3 regions of the Nostoc sp. LEGE 12447 genome follow, and region 3 is predicted to be linked to each of the others. Evidence: predicted binding sites of a transcription regulator. Region 3 holds the regulator's gene; each other region holds the start of a gene.
The links. Region 3 encodes NtcA, which controls nitrogen genes in cyanobacteria. Its sites were predicted from a motif close to TNTGTANNNNNNNNTACANA; they were not measured.
Positions count from the first base shown of each region.

Region 1 (8,104 bases), on a different contig from region 3:
GTGAGGTTAAGCAATGGTTAATCAGACATACACAGTTGATGTCTTAGTTGTCGGTGGAGGAACCGGAGGCACTGCGGCTGCTATCCAAGCGGCGCGATGGGGAGCTAAAACGATTCTGGTGAGTGAATTTTCTTGGTTGGGGGGAATGCTAACTTCGGCTGGGGTGTCTGTACCCGATGGCAACGAATTAGAAGCCTTTCAAACGGGTTTATGGGGTGCGTTTTTGCAGGAATTGCGGCAACGGCAGCCCGGAGGATTAGATAACAGCTGGGTAAGCTTTTTTAGTTACGATCCTCAAATTGGGGCAGAGATTTTTGCAGACTGGGTGCAGGAATTGCCAAATCTGCACTGGATTTCTGGACAAGTGCCAATAGAGGTGTTCCGCCAAGGTGATTCTATTACTGGTGTGCGCTTTGCTGATTTTGCTGTCACAGCCAAAATTATTCTCGATGGTACAGAATTAGGAGATTTATTAGCTTTAGCTGAGATACCTTACCGTTGGGGTTGGGAATTGCAATCTGAGTGGGGAGAACCAAGCGCTCCAGTGGGTTTTAACTCTTTGACCCAGAAATATCCTGTGCAAGCGCCTACTTATGTAGTGATTATGCAAGACTTTGGTGATGCAATTGCACCAGAAATTCCGGCTGCCCCTAACTATAATCCATCACAGTTTACAGATGCTTGGAATGGCTATGGAGCAGAGACATTTTTGAATTATGGACGTTTGCCTGGTAATCGATTCATGATTAATTGGCCAATCTGTGGCAATGACTACGGCCAAGGAGTAGGGCGGCTGATAGAGTCAGATGTGTCCAGAGGTGAATTCATCCAAGAATCTCGCTGGCATAGCCAAAATTTTGCCCATTTTATCCAAAATCAGCTTGGTCGTCGCTATGGTTTAGCAGAAAAAGTATTTCCTCACGCCCCTACAGCTTTTGCACTGCATCCCTATTATCGGGAAAGCCGCCGCTTATTGGGACTAAGTACTGTCCGAGAACAGGATATTTTGCCGATCGCCGGCGGAAGAGTTGCATCTATATTTAATGATGCAATCGCAGTTGGTAACTACGCCAATGACCATCATTATCCTGGTGTTCAATTCCCACTGCAACCAAAATCTATCCGTTGGGGCGGGCGTTGGACTGGAACACCCTTTACAATTCCCTACAGTTCCCTAATTCCAGCCACAACAGATGGTTTCTTAGTTTGTGAAAAGAACATTTCTGTCTCTCACATTGCCAATGGCGCTACCAGATTACAACCTGTGGTTATGGGCATCGGTCAAGCAGCAGGTATGGCGGCGGCGATGTGTGTTGAGTTAAACTGTCAGCCGAGGCATTTACCTGTTAGATCACTGCAAACAGCTTTATTAGAGGATAATCGTTCAAAAACAGCAATTATTCCTTTATTTAATCTTCCACCCAATCGTTCGGATTGGCTGGACTGGCAACTGTATTACTTAAATAACCCACAAGCCTATCCAGTTAGTGGTTATTGCCCTTGCCCATCGGAGAATGAGTACCCTGACTCTGCTTTTGAAAAGGCATTAATTCGGGAAAGTAACTGTTTCAAAGGCATTTTCTTCCGCTTGGAACAGCAGGAATACAGATTTGCTGTCACAGCGCCAGCCGCATATCAAGGGCAAAATTGGCAGCTTGTGACTTTGCGATCGCATATCGACGAGCAATTACGCACTTACCCCCACGAACAATTAGTTACATTGTGGGGTCGTTACAACCACTCTGGTAACTGGTTATTAGTCGAACATTTAATCGGAGGATAAGAAGAGTTTATTTTCAGTAAAACAGAATACTTTTTGATTAATTGTCCGGATATTAATCAAAAAGCTAAGTATCAGTGAAGTGGAGAGTTCCAAAATAGACATTTGCTATGCGTGCTGCCATTTCACTTTTAGTATCGAGTCTGGTGTTCGGCCCCTTAGCTTCTAACTGCCAAGCAATGGTCAATCACTTATCAACGGGGCTACTTTCCACGCCTACTTCGGAACAGTGGCTCTCGGCAGCATCTGAACAAAATCCAGATGATGCGCCACGTCATCGCGGTAGTGGGCGTAGGGAAGTGACACAAAAATTCGGAAATACCTATGTTGTGGTTTAACCACCGTAGGATAATGCCTGTTCTTCCAAAAGAACCAAAGTTCCAGAAAACACGATGTTATGCCAACATATTTGACACAGCTTTTTTGACAGAGATATATACAGTTGACACGCGAAAATCTTCAGCGATCGCTTAGTATTTCAACTGCAAGCTTTGTATATCATTAGTTGGTCTTTTAATCCTGGCGATCAAAACGCAAATAAAATTAAGTGTCTTGATCAGCAGCATTAACAACTCCCAAAAGCTACATAACTGTTGCTTATATTCGGTGGGAAGCTCTGCATCTCAATCCTTAACGGCTCTAGAAATAGATGTTATTTAGACTATCAGTTAATCTAAAGCACGTCTAATTCAAACATTTTGCTTGCTAAGGAAATAGTCTTAAGGCAACTTCATTCACTTTATTCCCCAATATCTTTTCTTCTCATACATTGAGTAGCTGGCTTCTATATGAGCAACTAATGGATCTTCACTTCGACGCGTGTTTAGCGTCCTTTACCTAAGCATAAAATCCCTTTCGTTCCATTTGAGCTTATCTAGGACATGGATTCGCACAAGTAGTATAGATTGATTGCACTTGGCAACAAATATTACTATTTATGAGCTACTCTTGCACCCTGGTTCGTTCTCCTCGTAGATGGTGTTCAACGAAATAAATATTAAGAAGAATTTGCTAGATAATCTCACTCATCTTAATTATTCTACACCCAATGACAGATGCAAAATTTTGCATCTGTCCTTTTTAGGTAAAGTTTCCTTAAAGAAAAGGCAATGAAAAGGTATTGTTTCAAGCTGGCTTATGAGCAATGAAATACTTGCTCATAAAATGGTCTTGTATCTCAATATTCTCAAAGCCTACTCTCTGTAAACGCTCTACCAAGTTATCAGTGGTGTAATGCTTGTAATAGGGTTCATGGAAAGTTTCAGGAAAAGAGTCCATCATATATTCCAACTCAGGTGAATCACTCAACTGAATGGAGTCACAGATAATAAAGACTCCGCCTGGTTTTGTTACCCGGAAGCATTGCTCAATAACTGTCTGACGTACAGATGCTGGTAACTCATGGAAGAGAAAAACAGAAGTTACAGCATGAAAATAATCATCTACATAAGGTAACTCTTCGGCATTGCCTTGCAAAAGTTGCGGTAGTTCTCCTGGGATTTGCGATAGTAGTTCATTTGCTTTCCGCAAATAAGCTGGTGACAAATCTGTGCCAAACAGAGATGCTTGAGGCAAGGCTGCCCGAATTAACTTTAAAGTCCGCCCAGTTCCACAAGCTACATCCAAAATACGGACTTGCTTTGGTGTAAACGAATCAAAAGCTTTCAGCCCTTGCTTGAGAGGAGCGAGAATTCGCCGCCGCATCGCATCAGCTGCCCCACCAAAAAGAATTTCTACTTGTAAGTCATATAAATTGGCTGACAAGTCACTTAAATAGCCATTGCTTTGGTGATGGAAGTTCTGCACGTAGTAGCTGGGATAACCATCTGTGTCAATTTCGGGCGAAAAATCTTGATAATTTTGTTGTTTAACCCGCTCCCAGATTTGAGGAGAATCTAGCCACACTAGAGGATAGTAGGAAAAAAAGTCTTGCCAGGGGTTATCAAACAATAAACTTTCCGGGTAGACACCTTTTTGGGCATCTTGCCAGTCTGTTTCGAGCAGCTGGTTCAATCTCTGTTGAAGCTTGACTAAAAGCTCATTTGGGATGGGTTTGGTCTTTTGTTGAAGTGTCGGATACACCAGGTTCCTCAACTGTGAACTTAATATCTTGTGAGCCAGACCAAAGTAATTTTTACCCTGCTGAAAGGTCTGATAAGTCAGCTTAGTTAAACTCTCAGGCATAAAAATAGCTTAAGTTTTGATTACTTTTATGTAAATAATTGTAACGAAAAAATTACCTCCTGTTGGAAAAGTAAAAGCTCCCAGGCAAGACAAACTTGAAGCCAGATGATTTTAGCCATCATAGATAGATTAAGGAAGATTTTTCCAGCTTTGGGGACAAATGGCTAATATTGTCAGCAAAGCAAAATATAAATTTATGTAAAAAGTAGCTTATGTTACAGATTTTTTGTTATATTAGTCTTGTAAGAAAACAAAAATTATATATTCACCAAATAAAGAGGACTATGGTTATGTCTATCGCAGATAAATCTCGTGCGTTGATGGTGCGTGAACATCAGCAAGTCAAGAATCGCCAACAATCAATGCTGATGCGGGCCGCACAAGAACTTGGTCTTCCTGAAGAAGTCTCTCACTACTGGAACCCAATTCAAGGGAAGGTAGATGCTAGTAGTCGGATGATTTATGGACCCAGCCACGCTTCCATGAGTTAAGTTTCAAGAGTTTGAAGCTAGATTTTTTGAGTGAATATCTCAACTGGCAACTCTGGAAAAAAAGCCACCCTGTACTCTAGGGTGGCTAAACTTATTAATTTTAGTTAGATACGATTCTTAATTTAATTAATTAAGCATCGTAGTAGAGGTAAAACTCATAGGGATGAGGACGTAGCTGTAACTGCTTGGCTTCGTTAAGCTTGTAGTCAATCCAATTTTCGATAAAGTCTTCCGTGAATACGCCTGATTCTGTCAAGAAAGCGTGATCGTTTTCTAGTGCTTGCAATGCCAGTTCTAAAGAACTTGGAGTTGAGGGAACCTTTGCAAGCTCTTCTGGAGAGAGTTCATAGATATTCTTATCTAAGGGTTCACCAGGATGTATTTTGTTCTTGATGCCGTCGATACCAGCACAAAGCATTGCAGCAAATGCCAAGTAGGGGTTAGATGTAGCATCTGGACAACGGAATTCTAAACGCTTGGCTTTGGGGTTTTTACCAGATAGAGGAATACGGATAGAAGCAGAACGGTTCCCTTCAGAATAAGCCAAGTTTACAGGAGCTTCATAACCAGGTACTAGGCGCTTGTATGAGTTGGTACTGGGGTTAGTAATTGCTAACAGCGCTGGTGCGTGTTTGAGAAGACCACCAATGTAGTACAACGCCATATCACTCAAACCAGCATACTTATCACCTGCAAACAGAGGTTGGCCGTCTCTCCAGATGGACTGGTGACAGTGCATTCCCGAACCGTTATCGCCAAAAATCGGTTTTGGCATGAAGGTGACGGTTTTGCCATATTTTTTAGCAACGTTCTTGATGACATATTTGTAAATCATCAACCAGTCAGCCGCTTCGATCAACTTCCCAAACTTGAAACCTAGTTCGCACTGACCACCAGTAGCAACTTCGTGGTGATGTTTTTCAATGGGCACACCTAATTCTGCCATTGTCAACAGCATCTCTGTACGGATATCTTGGAAAGAATCCGTCGGTGCGACTGGGAAGTAACCTTCTTTGAAGCGTGGTTTGTAACCCAAGTTGGGTTTTTCATCTGTACCGGCTTTACCGGAATTCCAAGCACCTTCTTCGGAGTCTAAGAAGTAATAGCCTTCGTTAGCAGTTTGGGCAAACCTAGCACTATCAAAGATAAAGAACTCAGCTTCAGGGCCAAAGAAGGCTGTATCACCAATGCCACTGGCAACCAGGTAATCTATTGCTTTTTGGGCAATAACCCGTGGGCAACGGTTGTATGGTTGACCCGTGCGGGGGTCTTTAATACTACAAATTATACTTAGTGTTGGCACTTCCATGAATGGGTCGATCCAAGCAGTGTTGGGGTCGAGTACCATCGTCATGTCCGATTCGTTGATCGCTTTCCAACCCCGAATGCTGGAACCGTCAAAAGCTACGCCATCAGTGAACGCAGTCTCATCGATTTGGTTTTGGTACAGTGTGAGGTGCTGCCAAGTCCCTACTGTGTCGATGAATTTGAGATCAATCAGTTGAATTTTTTCATCTTGAATTCTCTTCAAGAGTTCTTGTGGTGTAGTCATTGTTACTCCTTCTCTACCAATTTCCTAAAGTCAACCAGAATCTTACATTGCATCCTAACCCTGCTGATCTCAATCAGACCGTGACACACCAGAAATATCTTAAATAGTAGACATTAGCTGATTTTGTAGTTTATGTTACAGATATCTGGATTATCAGGTTATATTAACCTTTCAGCGCTCATCTGTACAAAACTGGAAAGTTCATCATATAGGGGTCAACTTTGGCATAGAATCCTTAAATAGTGGATAGATTGTTTTTGTGCCGAATCTATTTTAAATAGCACAAAAATTTACTGGTGCGTAAGTGCAGCCAAATAAATATCAAACCATAAATAGCAAGGATTGGGAGAAAAAAGAATGCGCGATGCGGTAACAAGTTTAATTAAGAATTATGACTTAGCTGGTCGGTATTTTGACCGGAATGCGATCGATAGCCTAAAGTCTTACTTTGACAGTGGTACAGTCCGAGTCCAAGCGGCGGCGGCGATAAATTCTAATGCGGCTGCACTTGTCAAGCAGGCGGGTTTGAAGTTATATGAAGAACTGCCAGAATTGATTCGCCCCGGTGGAAATTCCTATACAACTCGTCGTTATGCAGCTTGTCTGCGCGACCTTGATTACTATTTGCGCTACGCTACCTATGCACTAGTTGCTGGGAACACAAATGTATTGGATGAACGAGTGCTACAAGGGCTACGGGAAACTTACAATTCTCTAGGCGTGCCTATTGGACCTACGGTTCGCGGTATCCAGATTCTCAAGGATCTGATTAAGGAGCAAGTAGCAGCAGCAGGTGTGGTTAATACTGCTTTTGTGGATGAACCATTTGATCACATCACACGCGAGTTGAGCGAGATAGATATTTAGATTTTAGGTGGGCGGGATGTCTGCCAAGACATAAATATAAATAGCGATCGCACTTTTGTCTTTGTTGGGAAAGAGCGATCGCTTTTTTAATCCAAGTTTTTGCCGCTAAAGGGCAATGTCACGCCTCTCTAATTCAGTTCAAAAAGGCCATGTTAGCGTTGTCCACTTTGGATTTTGTCGAATATTGCGCCGTCATCGAAAAACTTCTTCTGAACAGTATCCCAGCCTCCCAAACTCTGAACGTTGTAAAGCTTAGAAATCTTAGGAAATTTATTCTGTACTTCCTTTATACTAAAAATTTTGATTTTTCCTGGGGAAACTCGTAGTGAAGATATGTAAAATATCCGACTACTATTTCAAATGAGGGAGAAAAAATAACTAATGTCTAATTCTCAATTCCCTAGCAAATTGCTTGATACTTGAAAATAAAAGTATTGTAATTCCTTACATAATTGGTAGAATCACCATATTCTTGATGAAGAATGTGAGGTTTATTGGTGTTTGCAACTAGTTAGATGTAATCATCCGGTATGATAAACACTATATAACTGTATTCCCATCAGTTATCTGTAGATTTAGCGGAGGAAATGGAATGAGTTTGTGGCAACACCCACTGAAAAGATTACAAGCAATTGCTGAACATGGAACATATCGGTTCAGACTAAATTCGCTTAAAGGTTTTGTATCACTCTTTTTGGTAGGGACTGTATTGAGTGTGGCGCTTGCTGCCTGCTCTGGTGGAGGAACTGGGAATACTTCTTCTTCTGAAACCCCTAATGCTAGCGCTACTCCTGTGGCTGCAAACAAAGATAGTGTTGAACTAACTCTGGTTTCCTTTGCTGTCACCAAAGCGGCTCACGAAGCAATTATTCCTAAATTTGTAGAACAGTGGAAGAAAGATCATAATCAAACTGTCGTCTTCAAGCAAAGCTATGGCGGCTCTGGTTCTCAAACTCGCGCTGTTATCGATGGCTTGGAAGCAGATGTCGTCCACTTGGCACTAGCTGGAGACACTTCAAAGATTGAGAAGGCTGGATTGATTCAGCCAGGATGGGAGAAAGAAGTTCCCAACAACGGTATTGTCTCCAAATCAGTTGCAGCATTAGTAACTCGTTCCGGCAATCCTAAAGGCATCAAAAACTGGCAAGATTTAGCTAAAGACGGTGTAAAACTAATTACTGCTAACCCCAAAACTTCAGGTGTTGCTAAGTGGAATTTCTTAGCACTATG
Region 1 covers NZ_JADEXT010000001.1:167,339-175,442, forward strand. The annotation lists gene IQ274_RS00700 (FAD-dependent oxidoreductase) at 14-1,783, shown strand; gene patX (heterocyst-inhibiting protein PatX) at 1,891-2,118, shown strand; gene IQ274_RS37185 (hypothetical protein) at 2,132-2,254, shown strand; gene IQ274_RS00710 (class I SAM-dependent methyltransferase) at 2,906-3,964, opposite strand; gene IQ274_RS00715 (hypothetical protein) at 4,255-4,455, shown strand; gene glnA (type I glutamate--ammonia ligase) at 4,586-6,007, opposite strand; gene apcB (allophycocyanin subunit beta) at 6,365-6,874, shown strand; partial or broken gene IQ274_RS36220 (sulfate ABC transporter substrate-binding protein) at 7,027-7,161, opposite strand; gene IQ274_RS00730 (sulfate ABC transporter substrate-binding protein) at 7,467-8,104, shown strand, end outside.
Region 1: a site for NtcA is predicted at 6,130-6,149, ahead of glnA (type I glutamate--ammonia ligase). Genes of this name have one in related genera too.

Region 2 (8,104 bases), on a different contig from region 3:
CCACTTTGTGATAATCCCAACCAATAGCTGGCACCGTAGTTGATGGCTGCCATTGACCAGGACTCAATTGCTGATAAGCGCGAAATGTATTTAAATGACCCGCTCCCATTTGAGCATCCAAGGGAATTTTTGGATCTTTATAAGCATCAGAATCTAGCCAGTTTTGATTTTGTTTATCAATTAGCGTCCGGCTCATTCCCAACCGTAAGCCATCGCCACTATCTTGGATTTTGTCTGCTGAATTCAGCAATACAGCTTTCATTACTTGATGATGCCGAGCATCAATGCTCCAGTGGGGTTGTTTTGTGCGTATCTGTCGGTCAGCAAATTCTTGTAATAGAGCAACGGTAGCCGTAACTTGAGGCGCTGCAAAACTAGTACCTGTAACCTTGTTCAATTTGCCATCTGGATTGAGTAAAGGAATATTATTCCCAGGAGCAACTAAACTGATAGCGCGGCGGCCACCAATATCAAATTCCCTTCCAGCTAGCCTTCCACTCACTCCTTGGTTAGCACCCGCCAGATTAGCCACATCTACCTTGTTAAAAATTCCCCCTCGGCGGGATGAAAAAGCCACGTTCATTCCGTTAAAATTATCTGTAGGAATAGGAATACCGCCTTTACCCTGGTTGCCTGCGATCGCATACAAAACATCATGAACACGGCTAGACCAGTCAACACATAAAGTTAGTAAAGCATTGCCGTCTAAAATAGCTTCTGGTCTAGGATCGCGACTGAGAGGTTCACCAAAGCTAAAATTAATGGCACGGACATCGCCACTATTTTGTAGCGCTATGTGCTGGGCTGATAAACATTCTTCTGGCTGACCCATGCTTTTAGTGGAACCCACCGCAGACGAATACAATCTCGCTCCCGGAGCAATTCCCGGCAAAGCTTTGTCTTTACTTACCATTACACCAGCAACATTGTAGGCGTGAGGGTCAACACCGCTATTAGACTTAGCTGGCCCATTGCGTAAGAATACTCCCGCTAAAGATATGGCGCGATTTTTAGACACTGCCTTATCCCACCCAAACATTCCCGGCCGACCAATTTCCACTTGACCAATAGCAATTTTACGACCGATTAAATTATAAGGAGCTTGGTGTAGCTTCAAAGCATCAATACCGTTAGTTCCCAAAGCAGATTCTAAAGCCGAAGCAATTACTGGCGCACTCAGACAAGAAGCACTTAATCCCCAAATTATCCAGGTTAGTTTTTTAGTCATTTGTTATTTGTCATTAGTCATTGGTCATTAGTGATGAAATTAGGGGAGAGGTTACAGGTAGCAGGTGATAGGGAATCTGTACCCTGTAACCTGTACCCTATTCCCTATCTTCCAAAAAAGGCCGGGATCAAAGTTATGAGTCTTGCTCAATGTTTTGTTACAATGCTTACAGACGAGGACGCTTAAAAACCCACTAGCCATGACCCAAAACCTATCTCAAAAGCCCATTGTAATTTCTCCATCTATCCTATCAGCCGATTTTAGCCGTCTGGGTGATGAAATTCGCGCCGTAGACGCGGCCGGAGCAGATTGGATTCATGTTGATGTAATGGACGGTCGTTTTGTACCTAATATTACGATAGGCCCTCTGATTGTGGAGGCGATTCGTCCGGTTACAACCAAGCCACTGGATGTCCACTTGATGATTGTGGAGCCAGAAAAGTATGTAGAAGGATTTGCTAAAGCGGGTGCTGATATTATCTCCGTACACTGCGAACATAATGCTTCTCCACATCTGCACCGTACCTTGGGGCAAATTAAAGAGCTTGGTAAGAAAGCTGGAGTTGTACTTAATCCTGGTAGTCCTCTAGAGTTAATTGAATACGTTCTAGATTTGTGCGATTTAGTACTGATTATGAGCGTCAACCCTGGTTTTGGTGGTCAAAGCTTTATCCCTGGTGTATTACCCAAAATCCGCAAGCTGCGTCAAATGTGTGATGAACGCGGTCTTGACCCTTGGATTGAAGTGGATGGAGGGCTGAAGGCAAATAATACTTGGCAAGTTTTAGAAGCAGGAGCTAATGCAGTTGTCGCCGGTTCAGCTGTATTTAATGCTAAAGATTATGCTGAGGCCATTACATCAATTCGCAACAGCAAGCGTCCTACCCCAGAATTAGCCAAGGTTTAATTCATTGTTGGATTAACCATTCTCTACAAAAAATAGGGTGGTCGAATTGTCCACTCTGTTTTTATTTATACATAAAAATACTGGAAGCTCTTCAAGTTTTGAACTTCCAGTATTTACTGTATAAATTGAAAATTTAGAAAGCAGAGATAATCCAGGTTGGGAGGACTAGGATTACAATGGTTGAAAGAGAAGCGTATGACCTACTAGTTCCACCAGCCAAGACAACGGTTTCACCATAACTTTCCTGTTTCCGTCCCTGTTATTGGTGTTAAGCGTTTGCTTTATTAAATAAAGCAACACCAATCACAAGATAGAAAGTTTTCTAAGCATTACTCACATCGTCTGCAGTCAATGAAAGCTGTATAAAATTTGGATTGGGGGAATCCACCTCCCCAAATTCTTTTTGCTCAGACTTCCTCAGAAAAAGAACCACCATTAGCAACGGTTACATCATTTATCTTGGGATAGGAGTTATTTACTCCATGAAATGCTGACTACTTTTGTAATCAGTTTGATTTATTTCATAGTCAGAACTAATCATTGATTTTATGTTTTTAAATTAACTTGCTTGCTGCCAATCACCTCTATTGTGGTTGAAATTGCCGTTCTTATTAGTTTACCAATGTCGTCAGTATATATTTGCCATTTTGGCAGATTTTTGCAAAAAAATATTAATTAAATTAATCACTGCGATAGAAAACCTACCATGCAATCAATTTTAAATTAGCATGGCAGGTTTTCAGATACTCAATCAACTCTAGGGCAGAATTTCTTGATTCCAAATTATTTTTTAATTGGCTCGATAGCCTTTCAAGGACATATCTTGAGTTAATGGCGATTTCCTTGATTAATGTTTGTTAATTGTTTATCCCAATTTCTGGTCTAAACTAACGCCACGGATTTCTGTTTTTTGCTTTCCAACTACTTCAAGATAAGCAGGTCTTGAATCATTAGCATGTTTCAGCATTTTTAGATTTTCACTTTGCTGCTGTTTTGTTCTGTTGGTTTGAGAGTTTTCTTTCAGCAATCGGTTGTAGGTACGGTACGGAATGTAATGGAGAGGATTATAACCAGCAAAACGTAGCATTAAAACACATGCCCAGGAGTACTTTCCAGCAATAATCGCTTCAACTACTTTATCAAATTGTTGAGCCTTTACTGTTGTATCTAAGTTACTACTAATACCAGCAATGTCTTGATTCATCATAGTGTTTAATTATTTTGGATAAAGTAAACTAGTTCAGTTTCTGCGATTTTTAGCGTTTCAATTGAGGTTTATAAACTGCACTAACTTTTTTGCAGTTGTTCAATCGCTTTCGGGAAATTATCAGCAATTTGGTGGTGTTGGACGTTGACGAGGGCTAAAAATCCCTCTATCAACAGATGCGTACATAACTTTCCCAAGCTCTTATTAGCTCCCGCAGCTTTGAGCGGTAAAGATACAGACTGAAACTTTTCTGCTGTTTGAGCTTTACCTTGGCGCTATTAAGCAGAGTTTTAGTGATTTTGGCTGATAACTCCCCTAGTAAACTAGTTTGGGCAAGAGCTAGCTTGTAGTAGGGATACAAATTATATAGATTCATTGCTGAACTGTCCCCTTGGCTTGAGGTTTCGACTGCATTTGACCTGATGATTATTTTCATGAACTAACCTTTGATTAAAAACAATCAAGTTTTTAAGCAAGTTTGTTGGCTGCTCATTGCTAATTATCCAGATTCCATCCGATGAATTGAGGAAACTGTAGCTTTTGCTTGTTAGTAACTGAAAGGAAAAAATTTATCTTTTGTCTTCTCATTTGACTGGTAGGACAAAAGTCTAGGCGTAGCTCTTGGTAGATGCAGTTTTATCCTCTGAAACTTTATAGACTTTTAATTCAATCAATTTTCTCTGTTAAAACGCCTGTATTTCTTACTACTGGTTAATTAAGCAATTTCCGGCAAGTTTTCATATTTTTTTGAGTAGTGGAAAAAATTTATTTATTCTTGATCTTTAACAACGTCATTCGTATATATACTATTTTTTGTCGTTAATGTCATCTACGAAGTTAGTAGATTTTTAAGTTAAATTTACTGAATGTATTTCGATACGTACTTGCCTATTGTGCAACTTTTAATTTTGTCCTCCCTTACTAATTTATGAGGGGTCTGACCCCCCACACAATCTCAATTTAAACCCTTTATTATTGTCGAGTCGCTAGAAAATACTACCATTAACTATGATGTAAAACAACTTCCAAAAATAGTAACTGCTCAACAGTAAAAAACGTTTGCAGCCATAGCTTTGAACATATTTCCTTAATAAGTTCAATTAGATAATAATATTTATTATTCTGATGTTTCTTGGTTTGCAAGAACTACAGATTCAACGTATCTAAATAAAATCACTGTAAACCAATCATAAATATTTTATGATTATTAGCTATTAATAACAGCTAGACTATAGCAATCCGCTTTGATTTTTGAAAAAGTATTTCCTATTGCTTCTTATCTACCCACACAAGTAAGTATGGCTACGCCACGTTACACGAACAAAAATCAAAGCGGATTGCTAGAGTTTTAATTATTATCAATATCTGTACTAAGATGCTTTGAATAGAAATATATAGTAGGTTAAATCTTTAAAATATTAGAATATTGTCAATTTTATTCAACAGTAAATTCTCTATGTATTTATCTTTAAAAATTTTCTCAAGTAGAGATTACGGATGCTGTGACACTTGGGCTAAATGCTAATAAAAACCATCAATTGCCATGAGTTTGTGATGAGTGCTTTGCTCAACAATAATACCTCGGTCTAAAACAAAGATATAGTCGGCATAGAGTAGTCTAGAGTTCTCACTACTTCAACTCTTACCATTACTGAAATTTTCCTTTACTTCCGGAAATACTCGGAAAATAAAATCACAAATTTAAACTCTGCTTTCTCAGATAAAGACAGGCTAATCCTGACAAGGCATATACTATAGCGGTTCTCAATTGCATCGAATACAGACCTAAGCCCCAGTCCCTTCTCCTTAAAGGGGAGTCAGATTCAAAGCCTCTCTCCTTTTAATAAAGAGGTTTGGAGAGAGGTGAAAGTGTATTGCATCCATAGACGCGTAGCGGCTACTCTTACGAGAACGCTTTCAGCGAACTTGCAGGGTATGAGAACCGTTTTGATAGCTAATCAATTCATAACTAAGTAAATTCCCCAGATAGCCATTGCCCGTAAGTAGGTGCTAGCGCGGAAAGTACCAGTTGCGGTGATAGCTTCAGGGGTGCGAAATTGCAGCCCATTTTCATAAATTTGCTCGACTACAGCCTGTGTTAATCTCAACCCTTCATCTTTCATTCCCATTTGCACAAGAAAAGCCGCTAGCCCAAAGTTTATTCCAGTCCAAACTTCTAGGGGATGAGTAGCTTTAGGGTTTTCTGGTGAACCGTCAGGACGAACACCATTTGCAGCACCAAACTCTCCATTGCAGAATTTCAAAAAGCAGGCATCATAAACAGTTTTTAGGGCAGAAAGGGCGCGATCGCTCGGTACAATATCTGGTAAGTCCAATAGTCGGGCGTAGAATTGTCCACACAACTGATCTGCCATTACTACATTGGAACCACTTTCACTATCAAGTTGGTAATATTGCCCATTCCAAAGTTTTTCTTGGTAAATAGGAAGAGATTGTGTCAACCAAGCTTCATAAGTGGACTTTTGCGCCGCCAACTCTGCTGTGTTACCTGTCTGGTAAGTTAATAAAAGATCGCTAATTGCGATCGCAGCCTCCAACGCCGCTAACCACAACCCACCACAATAGGCGCTGACACCCTGTAACCGCCAATCATCAAAGGTTTGGTCAGGCGCACCAGAGTTTTCGGGAATCCCATCGCCATCAAGGTCAAAGGTTTTCAGGTAGTCGAGGGTTTGAACGATCGCAGGCCAGCAATCTGCTAAGAATTCTACATCGTCAGCACCCGTGAGCAGAAAATCCCGGTATACTTGCAAGACAAAATCACTACCCAAATCTTTCCATAAGTTGCAGTCTTGATAGCTGGTATAATTGGTTTTCTGCCAAACGTGTTCATTCGGTGCGCCTAAATCGTGGGGTGTTGCACCGATGACTTTGCGAACTGCAATTGGGCTTTCAGCTTTGATTGTCATGTAATAACCGATGATTCGCGGTGTATCATCACCTTGAGGAATCGCCCGTGCAAATGCCCGAATCACCGACTTCTCCAGTTCTGGAAACAGCATCAACAAGGCAAAAGAGCCATATAATCGCACATCTAGACTTTCATACCAACGATAATCTAGGCACTCCAGCACCGCGAACTGACCGATGGGGTCAAGTTCTGATGCTGCACTCCAGAGAGTACCGCCGCTAGTGAGGTCATAAAGCTCATTAAATAGAGCCATTTTAAACCAGTTGGGTAAATCTTCCCGGTCGAGAATGGGTTGTTGCCAAGTTTGAATTTGCGATCGCCAGGTTTGATATTCTTGTAGAGCAGTAGATGCGATCGCCCAAGCATTATTTCCACTTCTATCAAAGAAGTCTGTATATCTGCGATAATAGTTGACTCCGGCAGCAAATTCTGTAATGGGTAAATCCCAAGCAAGAACAAAGGGGATTTCGAGGGTTTCGCCTGGTTGGAGAGTAAAACGAAGTGCAATCGCAGCCCCTAACTGTTCACCTTCTGCTACTGGATTAGCATCTATATAATTGGACAAAGAACCATCTTTCGCAAAACTTTGCCACACCTCATCACCAGTTCCTTCAGCATTCCAGCGAGTGTGGTGAAATACTTCCACTTGGGGATGTTTCAGTGTTGCAATACACCAAGTTCCATCACCTTCTTGCAAAGGTTTATCACTACCAACCCGACTTAAAAGACAGCCAAACTGTTGTGTATTTTCAACTATTTGGTTATAGTTTCCTTGACTTTCGCCCCAACGTGGTTGGTATTCATAAACCGGACTACCATCATCACGCACTTGCACTTGGGGAGATTTGAGGGCATTTGTAAACCAGCCCACCATATTTTGCCAAGTGAGCATAATGCTGAGAGTAATTGGTGCATTTGTGGGGTTGTGGGCATTCCAGAGGAATATTGCTATAGGGTAGCTAGTTTCTTGATAATTACCTGCCCAAATCGGGGAAAATTGCTCACAAGTCAACTGTGCTTGGAATATATTTTCATACACAAACCAGCTACGTGGGTATAACGCGTGATAATTACCCGTCCCCTCTGTACTGGGAAGCGTTGGATACCACTGCCAAGCTTTAAGAGTACCATCATCGGGCCCTTGGGTAGATAAAGCGTAGGCTTGGGTAGATGTGCCATTGGATTCAAATACACTGAATTGACAAGCGGGGACGTTTTTGAAGGTATGCTCACCGCCGTCGATGTGCCACAGGTTAAAATCTCCCCGTGAAGAACGACCGATGCAACCTGCACCAAAGCCACCTAAAGGCATACCATGCCAAGGGCCATCATCGATATTACTTGCGTAGCGGACAGTATAAGGTTTGTCCCAGCCTAAACCGATGGGACGGCTCCAAGTACAAGAGGGAATTTTCACAGAGAGTTGATTTGTCATCGCCTAATGTTACAGCGTGCAGTTACGTCAATGAAGACTAGCGCGATGTGCGATTTTTCTCAAGGGGCACAAATATCAATACTTGTCGGATTTTGGGGGAAAGGGAAAAGGTTAAAAGGGAAAAAGCTTATATATCAACTCTTCAGCAGTATTGACACAAATATGCCTTCTCGATTCAGTAGTCTAAGTAAGTTGGCACAATAAAATCAAACTAGGCTAAAACCCTTATTGCCTATTTCCTTATCCCGTCGATAATTATTTACGCCCACTTACTTAGTAGCATCTGACCCAGTCAAAAATATCTCGGCAAAAATTCGAAAAGCAGCAATTTCAGCTTGTAGCTCAGTATATACTTACAAAATTAATATTCACTCTAGTACAGCTGCTACCATATC
Region 2 covers NZ_JADEXT010000011.1:86,657-94,760, reverse strand. The annotation lists gene IQ274_RS14420 (S8 family serine peptidase) at 1-1,228, opposite strand, end outside; gene rpe (ribulose-phosphate 3-epimerase) at 1,428-2,135, shown strand; gene IQ274_RS14410 (HetP family heterocyst commitment protein) at 3,001-3,339, opposite strand; gene IQ274_RS14405 (hypothetical protein) at 3,512-3,718, opposite strand; gene IQ274_RS14400 (GH116 family glycosyl hydrolase) at 5,301-7,709, opposite strand.
Region 2: a site for NtcA is predicted at 1,382-1,401, ahead of rpe (ribulose-phosphate 3-epimerase). Genes of this name have one in related genera too.

Region 3 (8,104 bases):
TCTAAAGTATTCTCATTATCATAAAAAATCAGAGTAACTAAAACAAAGTTTTAAAGGGTATATCAATGACAAATTCAGAAACTTCAGTGATAGCTTTCTGTTTACGGAATTTGAAGCTCAGTAATAAGGCTTAGACTTTTATAAAATTTAGTATAAAATATAAAGAATTTATTATGTAATCTAGTATTGTCTTATCCTATGGTCAAATAAGAGTATCTGGAAAGCGTTCGGGAGAAGTGTATTTCATTTACTGGCAACTGCTGTAATTTAACTAATACTTACGCGTAAGAGATACTCGCTTTTTTTTAAGAGGGATCGAGCTTTCTGGTTTTGAGTGCGTAAGTTCAGTTAATAAAAGAGGTGGTTATTGTGGAGAACAGTTCAAGAGAGATGAATATTGCTCTCTCGCAAGAGAATACACCAAGAGCAATCAATCTCTTTGACTATATAGATATTGTAATTTTGGGGACGGAGAAGTTTAAGCAACGCCCCCAATTCACATCTGTATATTAGGCTAGAGTCCGAACAAGTTCAGAAGATTAAAGATAACACCGAGAGGACCAGTGATAGTGTTTATGGTATCGCCAGTCTTAGCGGAACCCGATCGGTTGACTACAACAACATCATTATTGCGGAGTATGGGATTAGTTTGCTCATTAATGCCAGCAGAAAAATCCACTTTTACTATGCGTTTAGTGACAGAACCGTTAGGGTTGAGGCGAATCAAATCAACAGCACTGCTACTAGCTCTGGCATCATTAAATCCGCCAGCTGCCAGTATAGCTTGATTTAAAGAGCTATTCGGCTGAACGTCTGTTAACCCTGGTTTTTTAACTTCACCTACCACACCAACTTGAATACGTGTAGGAGACAAAGTAGTGGTAGCTAATTGAGTAGCTTCTGCGGGGTTAATCTCAGTTGCCGTCGGAATAACAATTGTATCTCCGTCTTGCACGATGATGTCTTGACTAGCGTCGCCACTCTGCAATAGTTGCCAAAGGTTAATATCTATAGCTTGTTCTGAGCCAGTTCTTGTAAGTCGACGTAGCCTGAGATTACGAACATCAGCTTGTGCTGTAATTCCCCCAGCTAGTTGAATAACCCGTGTCACGTTTGGTAGACCATTGGGATTAGCAGTACCACTGTTAGTTGCTGCGCCCCCCTGAGCATCTGTGCTGGCTGGGGTGACCAGATACGAACCGGGACGATTAACTTCACCGATAATTGTTACCGTGCGAGGCGTGGTTTGGCTGGCAGCAAAGTTAGATGCAAATATATTACGAGATTCTGCCACGTTGAAGTTGGTTGCTGTTGGCACAACTATGGTGTCTCCATCACGCAAGGTAATATCCTGTGATAACCTACCTGTTTGGATAAGTTCCTTCAAATTGACACTAACGGCTTGCTCTGAAGAACGTCCGATTTTACGCCTTAATTGAATTTGACTCACATCCGCAGCCAAGGTTACGCCCTGTGCTGTTGTCAATGCAGCTAATACAGTGGGGTACTGTACGCCTGGATTGTCTCCCGCGCCTCCGCTCAAGCTAAGAGTGTAAGCTCCTGGACGTGTCACTTCTCCGGCAACGAAAACATTGATAGGACGAGGCGATAACAAATTGACTGAGATTAAGGGACGTTTGAGGAAGCGAGCATATCTTCTAGCAATTTCGTCAGCAGCCTGTTCAGTTGTTAGACCGAGGACTGACACACTGCCAATTAAAGGTAGGTTGATTGCTCCACCTGGGGGAACTTGGTATTCTCCTGTATATTCAGGTACTTCAAATACATTTACCCGGATGCGATCGCCGCCTCCTAATGAATAATTAGTATCTAATTGTGTTTGTGTGCTTGGTGTTTGTGTCGTTGGTGGTAATGGTTGTCCCTGAGCTAGACTCGCAAATGGCACAGCGACATTGACAGCACTTAACAAAGCCACACCCACAACTGGCTGAGTTAGGAATTTGAATTTAAACAAACTTGTGTTAAGCATATTTACCTTAGATTCTGAAACTACGATTAATAAAGTACTGTCTAAACATTTTTATTTTGACTATACCTAAGTATTCAAGTTCCCCAACACTCTTATTTTCCCCGAAAAGTGTAATTTTCCGGAGGAAATTTGTTTATTGAATTTGAATTTTTAGTGAAGTTAATTTAAAGTTGAGCAAACTTGAATATGGGGATTATCAAAAAATATGTGACTTACGGAGATAAACGCAGTTTATATAAAAAATTGTCTGTTATGTAAATAGGTACTTACGAATAACGCATTTCTACCAAAGTCAATTAAATGACACTTAACCTGTGATTCTAAATATTCTATTAGTAGTAATTTTTGCAAAAATTATGAACTCCATTATTGATTAACTACAAATAATCTTGAAAAAAGGTCGAAATTTAGTTTTTTTGTGAGTTGGATTGAGCAAAGATAAACTCAAAAAGGCGGAAATTTAAGGTTATTCTGTAAAAAGATACCACGTATATACGTTGTTCAAAAAAATCTATAATTGAGTATTTGGCAACGAAATTAATTAACAGAGTTATTTTTTCTTTGAATTTGTTGAATAAAAAACTCTTCTAGGGAGTAACGTGACAAGTTCATAGCAATAATTTTACCTTCCATCAGACGAACACTAGCGAGGAAATCATAGTAATCGTCTTGTAGTGTACCTTGCCAGGAACCATCAGGTTCAAATCTGAGAGTGGGTATCCATTTTTTGAGAATTTCCCAGTCACCACCTTGACCTTTTACATGATATGTGTTCTCTACGCCTAAAAGTTCATTAAGGGAACCAGAGCAAATTAGTTCACCTTGAGCAAGGATGGCAATGCGATCGCAAATCTGTTCTACTTCACTAAGAACGTGGCTATTGAAAAAAATCGTCTTTCCAGCAGCTTTTAGTGCCAAGATGATTTCCCGCATTTGGTAACGTCCCACCGGATCGAGACCAGACATGGGTTCATCGAGAAAAACTAAATCTGGCTCATTAATTAGCGCCTGTGCCATACCAACACGCTGTAGCATTCCTTTTGAGTAGCGGCGTAAAAGCTTTTTGCGAGCATCAGCTTGGGATAAACCTACTAATTCCAGCAGTTGGGGAATGCGTTGGCGTTGGACACTTTGGGGAATTTGGAATAGTCCAGCAGCTAGCTGCAAAAATTCCCAGCCAGTGAGATAGTCATACAAATAGGGATTTTCTGGCAAATAGCCAATATGTTGCTTAACACTGCGATCGCCTATAGGCTTATCCAATAAAAATCCCCGTCCAGAAGTGGGATGAATAATTCCCAGCAACAATTTTAAAAGGGTGGTTTTACCAGCACCGTTTGGCCCTAGCAACCCAAAGGTTTCACCTTTGTAAACCGTTAAAGAACAGTTTTTGAGAGATACGACTTTTTGATTTAGCCAAAAACCAGTGCGATAGACTTTTCGCAACTCAGAAGTTAGGACTACTGGCGGAGTGTCTGCCGTATTAAGTTGAGAATCAGGGTCATCTGCAACAGACTTCATCTTGGTTCAACCACTAATAACCAGCTTGGTATTAATTACAAGTTACCTAGTAGGCTGATAATAACCATCACCAAGTCGTGTGTCAATTATTGGGGATTGGAGACTATAGGGGAAATAACTAATGCCCCTTTTTACAACTTTTAGAGAACGCCTTTAGAACTGGGAATTAGACCAGCACGACGGGGGTCAATCTCCACTGCTAGCCGTGTTGCTCTTGCAAAGGCTTTAAATGTCGCCTCTATGATGTGGTGGGAATTAATGCCATCCAGTTGCCGAATGTGGAGTGTCATTTGGCTATGATTCACCAATGCTACAAAGAATTCGCGCACGAGTTGGGTGTCATAAGTTCCTACGCGCTGGGTAGGAATTTGCAAGCCGTAGCTGAGGTGAGGCCGTCCAGAAAAGTCTAGCGCTACCTGAACTAAAGCTTCATCCAATGGCGCAAGAAAATTACCAAAGCGGACAATACCTTTTCTGTCGCCTAGTGCTTGGTTGAAAGCTTGGCCTAAAGTAATGCCTACATCTTCGTTGGTGTGATGGTCATCAATTTCCCAGTCTCCCTTGGCTTGGACATCTATATCAATCAGCCCGTGGGAGGCAATTTGATGCAACATGTGATCCAAAAACGGAATGCCTGTTGCTGCCGTGCAAGTTCCTCTACCATCCAAATTGATGGTAACTTGTACATCAGTTTCACCAGTAGTGCGGTGAATAGTGGCAATCCGAGGGGTTTTAGTTGACTGGTCGTAGTTTGAATTAACTTGGCGATTGGTTGTTTGCATGGGAAGTGGAGAATGGGGAATGGGGAATGGGGAATCGGCAAGAATAATTTTTTACTTACTCCCTCTACTCCCGACTCCCTACTCCCCAAATTATCTTACATTCCCATAATTTCATATCCTGCATCTACATATAGAACTTGTCCGGTAATACCACTGGACAAATCACTACATAAGAAAGCGGCAGTATTCCCCACTTCTAGCTGAGTGACAGTACGGCGCAGGGGAGCTACTTCTTCGACATGATGAATCATATCCAAAATTCCACCCACTGCTGAAGATGCTAAGGTGCGGATGGGGCCTGCGGAGATGGCATTGACGCGGATATTTTTCGGCCCTAGTTCAGCAGCTAGGTAACGCACGCTCATTTCTAACCCTGCTTTAGCAACTCCCATAACGTTGTAGTTAGGGATTGCTCTAACACCGCCTAAATATGTCAGCGTGACGATACTACCTCCCTCAGTCATCAAAGGTTTCGCTGCACCACTTAACTGCACCAGCGAGTAGGTACTGATTTCTAAGGCAGTGTTGAAGCCAGAACGAGAGGTTTGGCTAAAGTCTCCACTTAAATCGTCTTTACTGGCAAAGGCCAGACAATGGATGAGAATGTCTAGCTTCCCCCATTGCTCACGAATTGTCTCAAAGGTAGATTGAATCTGTTCTTCATCTTGGACATTACAAGGAAGAAATAAGCTTGGGTTGAGGGGTTCTACCAACTCCGCAACTTTTTTCTCCATTTTGCCGCGTTCATCCGGCAGGTAGGTAATACCCAGGTTTGCTCCGGCTTTATGCAGCTGTTGGGCGATGCCCCAGGCGATCGAGCGGTTATTGGCAATACCTGTAACAAGAGCATTTTTTCCAGTCAGATTCAGCATAGAAATTGTTAATGCGATCGATCATTAGGAGCATACTAGAATCTGAGGCACGTTTGTCTTTGTTTTATACAGGATTTGCAAAAATGAATATTGAGAAGGGTGTTTGCTATGACAAAAATCTTGATTTTTCCTAAAGATTTTCTCAAGATATCTTTATTTGTTCTTTAAAAAACCCTTTTTAATACAGTTATTGGAACTACTTATCAACAATTAGTAGCTGAAAGGATCAACAATTATGTATCATTATAAACAAACAGTTATGAAGCGATTAGTTTGAGTATAGGAAAGTACAGAAAGGTTGACGGTGCTTTATTCATTTTTCGGGTGTATTCTTAGGTAATCAGTTTTTGTTTTTCCGGCATTGGGTAGGGGAAGGGAGATGATCGTGACACAAGATAAAGCCCTAGCAAATGTATTTCGTCAGATGGCGACCGGGGCGTTTCCGCCAGTTGTGGAAACGTTTGAACGCAATAAAACGATCTTTTTTCCTGGCGATCCTGCCGAACGAGTTTATTTTCTTTTGAAAGGTGCTGTTAAACTTTCTAGGGTGTACGAGGCAGGAGAGGAAATAACAGTAGCATTGCTTCGGGAAAATAGTGTTTTTGGTGTTTTGTCATTGCTGACAGGAAATAAGTCGGATAGGTTTTACCATGCGGTTGCATTTACCCCTGTGGAATTACTGTCAGCCCCAATTGAACAAGTAGAGCAAGCACTTAAGGAAAATCCAGAATTATCAATGTTAATGCTGCGGGGTCTTTCTTCGCGCATTTTACAGACAGAGATGATGATTGAAACTCTTGCTCACCGAGATATGGGTTCTAGGTTGGTGAGTTTTTTATTAATTCTTTGTCGGGATTTTGGCGTTCCTTGTGCAGATGGGATAACTATTGATCTGAAGTTATCTCATCAGGCGATCGCAGAAGCAATTGGTTCAACTCGTGTTACTGTTACTAGGCTACTAGGGGATTTGCGTGAGAAAAAGATGATTTCTATCCACAAAAAGAAGATTACCGTGCATAAACCTGTTACCTTAAGTAGGCAATTCACATAAAATCAATCGGAGAAAGGGGAATCGGCGCGTGTTCTATTTTGAAAGATGACACTAATAGCTAGAGGTAAATCTAAAATTGAATAATTTCAGCTATTGCCAACTTCCACTTCTCCGCAGACAATGCTTAAAAGTAGTAGGCTGTATCTGGAAGGATTTCGGTAGCTAAAGATGACCACCGGATACATCCTCATCGCAGCAATTTTAATTCTGGGAGGCGTAATTGCCACCGTGGGCGATCGCATCGGCACACGAGTTGGCAAAGCCCGCCTCTCACTTTTTAAGCTTCGTCCGAAAAATACTGCCGTAGTGGTAACTATTTTTACGGGCGGTTTGATTTCAGCATCAACATTAGGAATTTTATTCGCTGCCGATGAAGGCTTGCGAAAGGGAGTTTTTGAATTAGAAGATATTCAAACAGACCTCAGACAGAAACGGGAACAGCTAAAAACCGCAGAAACTCAGAAAAGTCAGGTAGAAAGTGAGCTAAATCAAGCAAGAATTGCCCAAGCAAAAGCACAACAAGACTTACAGGCAATTAATCAGTCTTTACAGGCAGCAAATGCCAAACAACTCCAAACACAAGCTCAGTTGAACCGCACCATTAGTCAACAAGCTCAAACTCAAACTCAACTCCAACGCACTCAAGGTCAATTAGGACAAGTTGTAACTCAGTACCAAAAAGCCATAGCTGAGTTGCAAAGCGTTTCCAATCAAAGAAAAGAGCTACAGGCGGCAGTTGAACTACTGAAGACAGAACGACAACGACTGTACGCTGAAGCGAAAAAAGCCATTGACGAAGCCAAAACAGCTATTGAAAAACGCGATCGCGAACTGGCTAACCGTCAAGAAGCCATAGAACAACGCGATAAAAAAATTGGCCAACTCGATCAATTGATTCAAAAGCGGAATGTAGAAGTTGCAGCACGAGAGGAAGTGATTGCCAAACGGGAATCGCGCCTCAAAGAATTGGAAGCGCAACAAGAGCAACTAGAACTAGAAGTTGCCAGGCTGGAAAAATATTATCAGTCTTACCGCGACCTGCGTCTAGGTAAGTTGGCCTTAGTTCGCGGTCAAGTTTTGTCTGGTGCTGTAATTCGTGTTACCCAACCTGCTGCGGCTCGTCAGGCAGTGGTACAACTTTTACAAGAAGCCAATCGCAACGCCAACCTCGAATTAAGTGAGCCTGGGGCAAATCCTGCCAATGTAGAGCTACTACGCGTGACTCAGGATCGGGTTGACCAATTGAGCAAGCAGATTAGCGATGGTCAAGAATATGTGGTGCGAATTTTCTCGGCTGGTAATTACGTCAGGGGAGAAAAGCAGATAGAGTTTTTCGCCGATACAGCGCGAAATCAATTGGTTTTTTCGGGAGGCGCAGTCCTAGCTACAACTAGTGCCGATTCCAAAACTATGACATCGTATCAGTTACAGCAAAGGCTGGAAATACTAATTTCTGCTTCCCAATTTCGGGCCCGTAATGCCGGAATTGTCGAAGATGTGCAAGTAGAGGGGACTTTCTTGCGCTTTGTCGCCCAATTAAGACAGTATAATCAACCCTTAGAAATCAAAGCGATCGCAGCAGAGGACACTTATACAGCCGGGCCATTGAGAGTAAAATTAGTGGCAATAGTCAACGGAAAAATTATTTTTAGTACTTAAAACATTATTTGCACACTGTTATTAGTAAGATTTAAACATATTCAACAGCAGTCAAAATAGTTGCTGTAATTGCATTTATTGATTTCTAATTCTCAATTTTTATTTTTAATTTCTTATGACTTTACGCGAATTTTCACCAACGCAACCAGTCATATTGGGGTTTGATCCAGGTCGAGATAAGTGTGGGTTAGCGGTGATGGGACTGGATCGACAATTGTATTATCATCAG
Region 3 covers NZ_JADEXT010000043.1:26,232-34,335, forward strand. The annotation lists gene IQ274_RS29185 (polysaccharide biosynthesis/export family protein) at 515-1,990, opposite strand; gene IQ274_RS29190 (ABC transporter ATP-binding protein) at 2,528-3,511, opposite strand; gene hisB (imidazoleglycerol-phosphate dehydratase HisB) at 3,652-4,293, opposite strand; gene fabI (enoyl-ACP reductase FabI) at 4,389-5,165, opposite strand; gene ntcA (global nitrogen regulator NtcA) at 5,545-6,216, shown strand; gene IQ274_RS29210 (DUF3084 domain-containing protein) at 6,385-7,875, shown strand; gene IQ274_RS29215 (Holliday junction resolvase RuvX) at 7,991-8,104, shown strand, end outside.